DNA from 3 places in the Planococcus sp. SSTMD024 genome. Region 2 is predicted to be linked to each of the others. Evidence: riboswitches for the same ligand, from Rfam matches in the RefSeq annotation. Region 2 holds a riboswitch; each other region holds the start of a gene.
What was found. Region 2 has a riboswitch for lysine ahead of dapA (4-hydroxy-tetrahydrodipicolinate synthase). Riboswitches for the same ligand answer to the same signal wherever they lie in the genome.
Positions count from the first base shown of each region.

Region 1 (4,267 bases), on a different contig from region 2:
TACAGCCTAGGGTTTGTGAAGCTTTTTACCGATATTAAATAGGAAAGAATTCATGAAAAGCTATATTTTCATTTCAAAATAGGCGAGATACAGGCATCCGTTTCAAGGTTTTATAAGCTAATATAGGACCGTGATGGCAAGATTTCAAATTTGAACAAATTGTGAATTTTTACACAAACTTTCGGCAATTCAAAAAAGCCCAGCTAGGCCGGGCTTTTCGTTTATCTGACAGACGCCAGCGTCAGTCCGTATGCTTCGTGGAGCGCATTTGCCGAGCGCTCCATCTCACTCGCCGGGATGACGACAGAGACTTTGATTTCGGATGTGCTGACCATTTTCACGGGCACGTTCTGCCCGCGGAGAATGTCGAACATCTTGGCTGCAACGCCGGGATTCGACACCATGCCGGACCCGACGATCGACACTTTCGCCAAGCCGGTTTCGATATCGATGGCGTTATAGCCGATTTGCCCTTGCGCTTCCGACAACACGCGCTGCGCTTCCGCCAGGCTGTCTTCCTTAATCGAGAAGGAGACGGACGGCGGCAACTCCTCACTGATGCTTTGGACGATAATATCGACATCGATCAAATGATCCGCCAGGACCGTAAATATATTCGCAAGCGACCCGTTGAATGGCTTGGTGTAGCTGACAGTGATGCGGGCGATGCCTTTTTCGAATGCCACACCCCGCACGATTAGATTCTTTTCCACAGTGATCACCTCTTGAATGATAGTTCCCGGTTCATCCGAGTAGCTGGCCCGCACAGATAGGGGCACTTGATTGTTTTTCGCGAATTCCACGGCTCTCGGGTGAAGCACGCCAGCACCGAGGTTTGCCAGTTCGAGCATTTCGTCGTAGGAAATCTGTTCAAGCTTGCGGGCGCCTGTGACGTAACGGGGGTCGGAAGTATAGACCCCGTCGACATCCGTATAGATCTCGCATTTCTCGGCGCCTAAAGCAGCAGCGAGCGCCACCGCGGTCGTATCGGATCCGCCGCGTCCGAGCGTCGTGATGTTGCCGTTTTTGTCGACGCCTTGGAATCCTGCGACCACGCAGAACAAGCCAAGGTCGAGCGCCTCTTCCAAGCGCTGCGTATGGATTGTTTCGATGCGCGCATTGCGCGGGACGGATTCCGTTTCGATTCCTGCCTGCCAGCCTGTGAAACTCAAGGCATCATGGCCGAGTTTCTTGAACGCCATCGCCAACAGCGAAATGGTCACTTGTTCGCCTGTTGCGAGCAGCATGTCCATTTCACGCTTTGGCGGCTCGGCCGAAATCTCTCCTGCCAGACCGAGCAGCGTGTCCGTCGTTTTGCCCATCGCCGAGACGACGATGACAACGCGCTTGCCCTGTTGCTTTTCCTGGATGGCACGTTTTGCCACCCCTAAGATCTTCTCCGGAGACGCCACGGACGTCCCCCCGAACTTCATTACGATTGTTGTCATTCTCTCCACTCCCACTTAAAGTAAGTGGCCCTCAACAAAAAAGAGGCAACTCGCCGATTGCCCGGCAAGCTACCTCTCTTCTCATGTACGATTTCAAACGTCCATGTGAGATAGCCCTCCAGAGTCAAACTCTGACAGCCCTGCATCTCTTAAATGCAGGACCAGCATACGCGCAAGCAGTGCGCCGTAAACTTCGGCGGGCGTCCCTTTCGGCATCCTTCACAGATTCTGCAAATCTCGGAATGCTTACTATTGACGTCCGCTCCTCTATCATCACTTTTTACAAGTGATTCAATTGTGTTATTACAATACCACGAACTTATTCTTGTTGCAACGGCTGTTCCTTGAAATGCTGCTCGATTTCCAAAGCCAGCTTCTCGGGAATGCCGGCCTGCTGGATCTCGCCAGCGTTCGCTTCTTTGATTTTTCGCACGGAACCGAAATGCTTCAGCAATTGCTGCTTGCGTTTCGGCCCGACACCTTGAAGCCCGTCCAGCGCGGATTGAATCGAATTCTTGCCGCGCAATTGGCGGTGGAACGTGATGACAAAGCGGTGGACTTCGTCTTGGATGCGCTGCAATAAATAAAACGCTTCACTTGTGCGCTTGAGCTCCACCATTTCAACCGGACTGCCGTACAAAAGCTGAGACGTTTGGTGCTTGGCATCTTTCGCCAGCCCCGCAATCGGGATATCGAGGCCGAGTTCGTCTTCGACGATTTCGCGCGCCGATTCGATCTGGCCCTTGCCCCCATCGATGATGATCAAGTCGGGCAGCGGCAAGCCATCCTTCAGCACACGGCTGTAGCGCCTGCGGACCACTTCACGCATTGCCGCATAATCATCCGGCTTCTGCGCGGAACGGGTTTTATATTTCCGGTAATCTTTCTTCGACGGTTTGCCGTCTACGAAGACAACCATCGCCGACACGGCATCTGCCCCTTGGATATGGGAGTTGTCGAACGCTTCGATACGCAGCGGCGTATGGATATTCATCGCTTCGCCGAGTTCGTTGCACGCACCAACCGTCCGTTCTTCCTGGCGCTCGAGCAGCTGGAATTTCTCCTTGATGGCGATTTCCGCATTTTTATGCGCGAGCTGGACCAAATCTTTTTTCTTGCCGCGCTGTGGAACGAGTACTTTCGCACCGAGCCATTCTTTCAAGAACTCCTCATCTTCCGCTTCCGGAAGCAGGATCTCATGCGGTTTGATATGATCCGGCTTTTCGTAGAACTGGCCGAGGAAGGTCAAGAATTCTTCTTCCGGGTCGCGGTACAACGGGAACATTGACACTTCACGCTCGATCAGCTTTCCTTGGCGCACGAAAAACACCTGCACACACATCCAGCCCTTGTCGACAGCGTAAGCAAAGACATCTCGGTTGGTAAAATCGTTCATGGCCATTTTCTGTTTTTCCATGACCGATTCGATATGGCTGATCTGGTCGCGGTATTCTTTCGCCCGTTCAAACTCGAGATTCTCTGCCGCCTCGCTCATCTTTTCCGTCAGCTCCTGCTTCACTTCACGAAAGCCGCCGTTCAGGAACCGGCTGATGCCGTCGATCATTTCGCGATACGTATCCTTTTCCACCGGTTTAACACAAGGCGCGAGGCATTGGCCGAGATGGTAATACAGGCATACGCGGTCAGGCATCGTATGGCATTTGCGCAGCGGGTACAAACGGTCCAGCAGCTTTTTCGTTTCGCTTGCTGCATAGGCATTCGGATAAGGGCCAAAATATTTCCCTTTATCTTTTTTCACTTGCCGCGTAATGACCAGTTTCGGATGGCGTTCGCCCGTAATTTTCAAATACGGATAGGTCTTATTGTCTTTCAGGCGGATATTGTATTTCGGGTCATGTTTTTTGATGAGTGTCAATTCAAGGATCAGCGCTTCCTTGTCCGAGGAGGTGACGATGTATTCAAAGTCTTCGATCTCGTTGACAAGCCTTTGTGTTTTCGTGTCGTGGCTGCCCGTAAAATAAGAACGCACACGGTTTTTCAACACTTTCGCTTTGCCCACATAGATAATCGTCCCTTGGCGATCTTTCATCAAATAGCAGCCCGGTTGATCAGGTAAAACGGCGAGTTTATGTTGCATCATTTGACTTTTCATTTTATCACCCTATTTAAAAAACCGGGTTCCACGAATGGGACCCGGTTTTGGAATTATGCGTGTTTTTCAACCAATTCAGCCAAAGCTTCTTTTGGACGGAAGCCGACAACTTTATCGACTGTTTCGCCGTTTTTCATCAAAAGAAGTGTCGGGATGGACATGATGCCGTATTCGCTAGCTGTCTGTTGGTTTTCATCAACATCCAATTTCACGATTTTCACTTTATCATCCATGTCTGCATCAAGCTCTTCAAGAACTGGAGCGATCATTTTACAAGGCCCGCACCATGCTGCCCAAAAGTCTACCAATACGAGTCCTTCTGAAACTTCTTGTTTGAAATTCTGGTCTGTCCCTTTAACGATTGCCATGTATAATTCCTCCTTAAGTAATAACCAAACTATATTTCGATTATAGCAGACGTGATTTACGCTAGCTATTTTTTTGCCTAGTCCTTCCATACCCGGCTGTTGTTGGCGTTAAACTGCCTAAGCTGGATGTCGTCGGCGTACAATTAGATCTGATTATTATAGTCTAGAGTTTCCGCTGCAGGGGCACGGGATAGGCACGCAGCGGCCGGCCCCTTTCGCTTCATCTCCAGTCATAGACGTGAATAAGTAACTAAAGAGCTATTAATTCTATATTCGCCTACAGAAAAACAGCCCGCTAAATCGCGGGCTGCCGTGATTACATCACTTTCTTGAATTCT
Region 1 covers NZ_JBGGNS010000019.1:340,024-344,290, forward strand. The annotation lists gene AB9R92_RS05565 (aspartate kinase) at 222-1,448, opposite strand; lysine riboswitch at 1,552-1,726, opposite strand; gene uvrC (excinuclease ABC subunit UvrC) at 1,768-3,561, opposite strand; gene trxA (thioredoxin) at 3,615-3,929, opposite strand; gene AB9R92_RS05580 (electron transfer flavoprotein subunit alpha/FixB family protein) at 4,246-4,267, opposite strand, start outside.
Region 1: linked by a shared signal. The riboswitch ahead of AB9R92_RS05565 (aspartate kinase) and the one ahead of dapA (4-hydroxy-tetrahydrodipicolinate synthase) in region 2 are both predicted to bind lysine.

Region 2 (4,267 bases):
CCAGCGCGGAAGCCTTTATAGAACCATTCCTTGCGCTGTTCGGATGTGCCATGCGTAAAGCTTTCCGGAACGGCGTAGCCTCGCGTCCGCTTCTGGATCGCATCGTCCCCGACCGCACTGGCCGCAGCCAAGGCTTCTTCCAGGTCGCCTTCCTCTAAATAGCCCATGCCTTGCGCATGATGCGCCCATACCCCGGACAAATAATCCGCCTGGAGTTCCAGGCGCACTTGCAATCGATTGTATTCGGTCTCGCTCAGCTGATTGCGCGCCTGCTGGACATCCCCGAGCACGCCGAGCAAGTTCTGCACGTGATGGCCGACTTCGTGCGCGACGACATACGCCATCGCGAAATCACCCGGTGCGTTGAACTGGCGCTCGAGTTCATCGTAAAAGCTCAAGTCGATATACAGCTTGGAATCCGCCGGGCAGTAAAACGGCCCTGTCGCAGAGCCGGCCATGCCGCACGCTGACTGGACGCTTCCCGAAAACAGCACCAAAGTGGGCTCAACGTACTCCATCCCTTCTTCGGCGAACACTTCGGCCCACACCTCTTCCGTATCCGCAAGGACAACCGATACGAAATCGGCCAGTTCTTCTTCCCGCTCACTCGCCACGTATGGCTCCGAACTGGAAGCCCCGCCGCCATCGCCAAGTATCGCTCCGGGATCGCCCCCGAGAAACGTGATCAGCAAGACAATCAGCAAGCCGCCGATCCCGCCGCCGGCCAGAACCGGGCCGCCGACACTGCGCCCTCTCCTGTCTTCTACATTCCTGCTGCCCGCTCGCCCTTTCCATTTCATAACCGAAACCCTCTTTCCGCATCCATTTTTATAAAGCTATACCCGTTCCAGCGGAAACTTTAATCCCATCTCGGCAAACGATAGACCACAAATCGTTCGCGCGCGTCTTCCATATCGGCCGGAAGCGCAATGTCGCTGATTAATTCAAAAGCAGTGCGCCGCTCAAGGAAATCGGTATACTCGATGGCCGGATAGAATAAAATCACTTCGACTTCGCGCGGATAGTCGGCCACCGATGCCAAAATCCTGTTCATCACAGTCATGAAAACAGGATCGGAAAACGGATTGAAAAAATAAAACCAGCGGTCCTGTGGCTGGATTTCATAATCCTGCGCATAGCCGTTGATGAACTCGATGTCCGCTTTGCCTTTAAAGCGCTGCAAATTCCGGAGCGAGGCCTCATGCAGCGATGGGTCGACTTCCACTCCTGCCGACGGCGTCCCAAACACATGATGCGCGAAAAAGTTCAGGCGGCCCTTGCCGCTTCCGAAATCGACCAGCCTGTCTTGTCCTTTCAGCGGATGTGCCTTGAACAATCTGTCGAGCCACGCATAGGGCGTCACTTCGAAACGGTGTTCATGCATCGACGCATTAAAGCCCATCTGCTCGCCCCCCGTATGAATGTTCAGTTGCCGGTCCATTTGATGATCGTCCATCTGAATGCCTCCTTGTCTCTGCTGCACTAAATTCGTGAACTGTCTTCTTCTCCCACATATTTCAAAATAAAAAATGCTTTTTCTCTTGCCATTCCCATTTCTTTCTGTTATATTACAGCTAATTCAATAATTTCTTGCTTCCTTAGCGGAGCGAGGATAGAGGCGCAAAAACCATCAGTACGCAATCCGAGGAGTATGAGCTCTTGGGACGATTGCCGAAAGGGGGATTTGCCGAAGCGGCAGGATGCTCATATTCCTGTGCGCTGGTTCTGCACTGAATAAGTGCAGGACTGTCATATAGGAAACTATATGGAGGGCTATCTGACGAACAGGAACGATTGGTAAACATTGTTTCTAACGGCAGCAACGGGCCCCCGTTGCTGCCTTTTTGTTTACTCCGGACCGGCCCCCACCTCTAAATTTTGAAAAAAACTTAGAAAAGGGTGTGTTCTCTATGAAATTCGGTCAAGTGATCACTGCGATGGCGACGCCATTCGACTCAGACGGTGAAATCGATTTTCAGGCAACAACAAATCTCGTGGAATATCTAATCAATAACGGTTCGGACGGCATCGTCGTCGCCGGGACAACCGGCGAATCGCCGACTTTGTCGACAGATGAAAAAGTGGCGCTGTTCGTCCACGTCGTCACCGTGGCAGACGGGCGCGCGAAAATCATCGCAGGCACCGGCTCGAACAACACGCGTGCATCGGTCGCCTTGACCCAGCAAGCAGAGCAAGCAGGCGTCGACGGCATCATGCTCGTCACTCCTTACTATAACAAACCGTCACAAGAAGGCATGTACCGCCATTTTGAAGCGATCGCAAACGCGACGACGCTTCCGGTCATGCTCTATAACATTCCGGGCCGCAGCGTCGTCAATCTATCGGTCGATACAATTGTCCGCCTGTCGCTTATTGACAATATCACTTGCGTAAAAGAAGCAAGCGGAGATCTGGATGCCGCTTCTGAAATCATCGAACGCACAAGCAGCGACTTCGCTGTCTACAGCGGCGATGACAGCCTGACCTTGCCGATGCTTTCTGTCGGCGGAACGGGCATCGTCTCGGTTGCTGCGCATATCATCGGCAACGAAATGCAAGAGATGATCAAATTGTTCCGGATGGGCGATACAGCCGGCGCCGCGGCGCTTCACCGCAAATTATTGCCGACCATGAAAGCCTTGTTCGCGGCACCGAGCCCGAGCCCGGTCAAAGCCGCACTCAACCTATCGGGCGTACCGGTCGGCGGCGTACGCTTGCCGATGCTCGCTTTAACGGAAGAAGAAATCGCCACATTGCAGCAATTCCTGCCGTCCGCTAAACAGGACGTGGTCACCAATTAAAAAAAACTTCGCAGACCCGTTTCAGGGTCCGCGAAGTTTTTTTAATTATAGACGTTTTCCAAGGCGCGCTTCAAGCTGCCCCCGATGTTCAAGGTCCGCACATCCACGCCGAGCGCAGTCAAGGATTGCGCCGTCTCCGGCCGGATTCCCGTCAACACCGCTTCGACGCCGATCAGCCCGAGCGACTGGATGATTTTGATGACTTGTTCCGCCACCATCGTATCCACACGGATGACCCCTGATAAATCGACAATCAATGTGCTGATCTCCAATTCACTGGCCGACAAGAGCGTGCGCTCCAAAATATAACGCGCCCGGTCGATTTCGATGCTGCCGACAAGCGGCAAAATGGCGACTGAATCACTGATTGGAACGACAGGCGCCGACAGTTCCAGAAACTCCTGGCGTGCTGTTGAGAGTTTGCGCTGATAGGAAGTCGTATACGCATGTGTATAGGAATATGTCGCATGGTCCAGAAGCGCATGCAATAATTCCGCCGCATCATAAGTTATTTCCGGGGAAATAGCCGAACGCCGGCCTTCACTTTTAATTAAGGTCGCAATGTGCTTCCGGTACAGCGCCGTTTCAGCAAGCGCCACATCCAAGGTCATGCCATGCTCCAAGAAAAAATTCCCGGTGGCGGTTCCCCACTCAGCCATGTCTGCCATGATTTCTTCTTCGCGGCAGCTATTCTGCAAGGATTTTCCAAGCAGTTCAATAAAGCGAACGCGCTCTTGCAACACCAGCTCCGAAAATTTGCGGTTTTCTTCCACAACTTTCTCCGGTAAAGCGGCCAGGCGTTCTTCCTGGATTAATTGGGCAATCATATATTTTTCTTCTTCCACTCGTTTCCCGAATAACGCCATTTCTTTTTCCATTGGTACCTCCGTCAATTGCTGCTCACTTTATTTCTTGCAACGGATTCATTATACCTAATCTTCTATACAAGAAATAGCCTTTTGCTTTTAATGAGAGAAAATGCCCGCCAGATGGCAGGCATTTTTCAGGTATTATTTTGCGAACAATTTTTTCAATGTGTCAGATGAAACGGCTTTTTCACCGCCAAGAATGTTGTAGAAAGTATCCGGTGTCGAATAATCCTGAATCTGTTGTTTAGACGCTGCTGTAGGAGTTGGGGCAGTCAATACAAGCGGATCTGGATAAAGCGAAGCGAGTGCGCTTCCCGATAATGCATCCGGGAAATTCGTACCCGTCGCGATATAGATTTCAGCTGTTTCATCATACAACTCATTTTCATACATGAAATCATTGATTGCCTGGTTTGTGTCATAACGGCTGACACCTGCAAGGCGCAACGGTTCTTCAGTGAACAAATCTTCCACTGACGAAGCGACCGCTTTTTCACCGCCGATGATAAATGGCCATTCCGGCTGGTTGGCTTTAATATAATCCGCCACTACCGTTGGAACTTTGCCTGAAGCGGGTACCAACAAAATCGGTTCTTC
Region 2 covers NZ_JBGGNS010000022.1:423,548-427,814, reverse strand. The annotation lists gene ypfJ (KPN_02809 family neutral zinc metallopeptidase) at 1-800, opposite strand, end outside; gene AB9R92_RS10950 (class I SAM-dependent methyltransferase) at 860-1,456, opposite strand; lysine riboswitch at 1,606-1,784, shown strand; gene dapA (4-hydroxy-tetrahydrodipicolinate synthase) at 1,911-2,801, shown strand; gene AB9R92_RS10940 (STAS domain-containing protein) at 2,843-3,679, opposite strand; gene AB9R92_RS10935 (cell wall-binding repeat-containing protein) at 3,812-4,267, opposite strand, start outside.

Region 3 (4,267 bases), on a different contig from region 2:
GTGGACATGGACGGCAAGCAGCCGGAATGGGCGCTTCCGAACCAGATCATCGAAACGAAAGACGGCATAAAAATCGGGCTCATCGCTGCAACCGCAGAGTTCACCCCGTTTTACCGCCGTCTCGGCTGGCAAGTGACAAGCGGCAGGGAAGCGATCAAGCGGGAAGCGGCGGAAATCCACAAATCGGTCGATTTTCTTATTTGCATGTCCCATCTTGGCATCAGGGAAGATGAACTTTTGGCAGCGGAGTGCCCGGAACTCGACATTATCTTGGGCGCACATACCCATCATCTATTCCATCAAGGAAAAGAAATCGGCGGGACCTTGCTCGGCGCCGCCGGCAAGTTCGGCTATTATGTCGGCCATATTGAAATCGATATAGAGACAGGCAAGATGTCAGCGGAAGTGATCGAGACCGACCGTTTGCCGGAAGCCGATGGAGGATTCAATGAATACTTGGTCGGCGTCGGCAAGCAGCAAATGGCTGAGACGGTTTTCTACAATGACCGGCATTTGAAAGCTGAATGGTTCAAGCCATCTCCCATGGCTGAGCTGTTTGGTGAGGCGCTGGTTTCGTTCGCTTCGGCGGATTGCGGACTGTTCAATGCCGGCATTTTCATGGAGGATATGCCTGAAGGGGAAATGACACGCTACGATTTCCATCGCATGCTGCCGCATCCGATCAATCCGTGCGTCATTGATCTCAGCGGCGCGGAGCTTAAGGAAATTTACCTGCAGTCTCTGAATGAAGACTGGCCGCAACTGGAGTTAAAGGGCATGGGCTTTCGGGGTGCGGTGTTCGGCCGCATGATCCATAGCGGTATGGACATGCGCAACCATCAATTGATGGTTGGGGGCAAGCCTGCCGATCCGGACCGTATCTATCGGCTCGCGACACTTGACCTGTTCACATTCGGCTATTTTTTCCCTGCGCTGAAACGTGCACCGAAGAGCTATTTCATGCCGGAGTTCCTGCGTGACGTCTTCGGTGATTATTTCCGCATGAAAACCGTTAAATAGAAGGAACATTCGAAATGGACTGTTAGTTGATTTCACGTGCTTTTTGGGCTATGCTTTTTATGAATTAGATATCGATGGGTAGAGGCTGCAGCCTTCATCAGTAGAATGTGCGAGTTTGACCGCGTAGACCGCATTCGAAAGGGAAGCTTGCCGAAATTACCGTCTCCGGGTCAAGGGGCGGCGATTGGGGGCATTTCGAACAGGGATGCTACTGTCATTTGCAGCAAGTTGCAGATGGAGAGCTACAGGGTTGTTTGATGCTTGTGCACACAGACGAATTGTAGGAAGCCGGTTTATCCATGGGATAAGCCGGCTTTTTTGGTCTAAGCCTTACCATCAAAACGAATAGGAGGAAATCTAATTATGGAAAACACAATCTTTTCAATCCTGCCGCCGATTATTGCGATTGCGATGGTGCTGTTGACGCGTCGTGTGTTGCTGTCGCTCGGCGTCGGCATCGTGGCGGCTGCGCTGATCCTGACATCATTTGCGCCAGTTGAAGCTTTGAACGAATTGTTCACTTCGTTTGCGGTGATCTTTTGGGACGAAGGCTTTAACGCTTACAATGTCTTCATCATTTTGTTCTTATTGCTGCTAGGGGTCATTACGGCATTCGTCAGCTTGTCAGGAGGCAGCCATGCGTTTGCCGATTGGGCATCTGCACGCGTGAAAACACGCCGCGGCGCTAAATTGGTCACCGTGTTTCTTGGCATCTTGATTTTCATCGACGATTACTTCAATGCCCTGGCCGTCGGGCAAGTCGCACGGCCGATTACAGACCGCTATAAAGTATCGCGTGCTAAATTGGCTTATTTCATCGATTCCACTGCGGCGCCGATTTGTGTCGTATCACCCGTCTCAAGTTGGGGAGCTGCGATCATCGGCATCATCGGAACGATTCTGGCTGGACAGACTTTCCTGGAATATTCGGCACTTGAAGCGTTCCTGTGGATGGCACCGATGAACTTCTATGTCATTGCGGCGCTTGCCATCGTGTTCTTCGTCGCAATACGCGATGTGGACTTCGGGGAAATGAAAAAGCATGAACGCTTGGCAATTACCGAAGGCCAGCTCTTCAATCCCGACAAAGTGATTCCTGGGGAAATGAAAGAAGATTTCCCTAACCATTCGCACGGCCGCGTCCGCGACTTGCTATTGCCGATCTTGTTATTGATCGTCGGAACGGTCGCAGCGATGATGTGGACCGGTTATGTAAATGCCGGAGAAGTGTTCGACATTTGGCTCATTTTTGAAAACACCGATGTTCCACTGTCACTGATCACCGGAGGCATCATCGGCGCACTTGCAGCGATTATCCTGTATGCACTGCAAATCAAGCGCAACGAAGCGGCGGAAGCGCATTGGATCGCCAGAGGCATTTGGGCCGGGATCCAGTCGATGGCAGGAGCGGTCTTCATTTTGATCTTCGCTTGGTCCCTGACCTATTTGATCGGCGCTTTGGAAACCGGTACCTATCTTGCTGACGCTGTTGCTCGCGGCAATGTGCCAACCAGCGTCTTGCCTGTCCTATTGTTCTTGCTGGCTGGCGTTATGGCGTTTTCGACGGGCACTTCGTGGGGCTCTTTCGGGATCCTGCTGCCGATTGCCGGAACAATCATGATCCAGGCGGAACCTGACCTCTTGCTGGCGTCGTTGTCGGCTGTACTGGCGGGGGCTGTATTCGGAGATCATTGCTCGCCAATCTCGGATACGACAATCCTGTCGTCGACAGGCGCAGGAAGCAATCATATGGACCATGTGGTCACGCAACTTCCTTATGCATTGACTTCTGCAGCGATTGCCTCGATAGGGTATATCGTCATAGGCTTCACCGGCTCCTTGCCTTTGGCTCTCGGAGTGGTGGCTATTGTCTTGGCAATACTATTCGTTTTTTGGTCTAAACGTACAACCTTAATGGAAAAGCACGGACAGAACTAATATTTGAAAGGCGGAGATATTCTATCTCCGCCTTTTTATTATTGAAGTAATAGTTTTTTTGAAAAACTTTCAGAAATTATCTTTACTTTGAATAAGGTCCTAGTTATACTAAATTTAGATTCCAAAATAATCTGAATATAAACAAACTTCCTATTTTTCTGTTAAAAAATTGGAAGTTTACAACAAAGGGGGAAGAGAAATGGAACGTTCTACGTGGGGAACAAGAGCCGGTTTTATCATGGCGGCGGTCGGTTCAGCAATAGGACTAGGGAATATTTGGCGATTCCCGTATGTAGCATATGAGAATGGTGGGGGCGCATTTTTTATACCGTATTTGTTTGCTCTTTTAACGGCCGGGATTCCAATTCTTATACTGGAGTTCACCATCGGCCATCGTTATCGCGGATCCGCACCACTTTCATTCTTTAGGATGAGCGGCAAGAAAGCAGAATGGCTCGGTTGGTGGGCGATGTTCGTATCGTTTGTCATCTCGGTGTATTACGCGGTCATCATCGCTTGGGCGATGCGTTATACATTATTCTCATTCAATCAAGCATGGGGCGAGGATACAGAAGGATTCTTATTCAATGATTTCCTTCAATTGACAGTGAATCCGGGCGAGACGGGGGGAATCGTCTGGGGCATTTTCGTTCCCTTGGCAATTGTCTGGGTCATCACGCTCGGCATCTTGCTTGCCGGCGTCAAAAAAGGAATCGAAATGGCGAACCGTATTTTCATTCCGACTTTGGTGCTTATCTTTATCATCATCGTTATTCGTGCAGTAACGCTTGATGGGGCATCGCTGGGCTTGGAAGCATTCTTCAGGCCGAATTTCGATGCCATAATGGATCCAACCGTCTGGGTTGCGGCCTATGGGCATATCTTCTTCAGTTTGTCGGTCGCCTTTGCGATCATGATCACATACTCCAGTTATCTGCCGAAAAAATCGGATATCACAAACAACGCGTTCATTACCGGATTTGCGAACTCAAGCTTTGAACTGCTTGCCGGTATCGGGGTGTTTGCGGTACTTGGATTCATGGCGACACAATCAGGCGTAGAAGTAGCGGATGTAGCATCTGCAGGCGTTGGGCTGGCATTCGTTGTATTCCCGGCGATCATCAATGAATTCCCAGGATTGAACGGCCTCTTCGGCTTCTTATTCTTCCTGTCATTGACGCTTGCGGGACTCACTTCACTCATGTCGATCACTGAAACCTATGTAGCCGGGTTTAGCGAAAAATTCGGTATCTCACGCCGCAAAGCGGTCGCGTTCGGTGGCGGACTGGCTGCCTTGATTTCCATCCTG
Region 3 covers NZ_JBGGNS010000018.1:34,744-39,010, reverse strand. The annotation lists gene AB9R92_RS03110 (bifunctional metallophosphatase/5'-nucleotidase) at 1-1,020, shown strand, start outside; lysine riboswitch at 1,092-1,273, shown strand; gene AB9R92_RS03105 (Na+/H+ antiporter NhaC family protein) at 1,384-2,958, shown strand; gene AB9R92_RS03100 (sodium-dependent transporter) at 3,158-4,267, shown strand, end outside.
Region 3: linked by a shared signal. The riboswitch ahead of AB9R92_RS03105 (Na+/H+ antiporter NhaC family protein) and the one ahead of dapA (4-hydroxy-tetrahydrodipicolinate synthase) in region 2 are both predicted to bind lysine.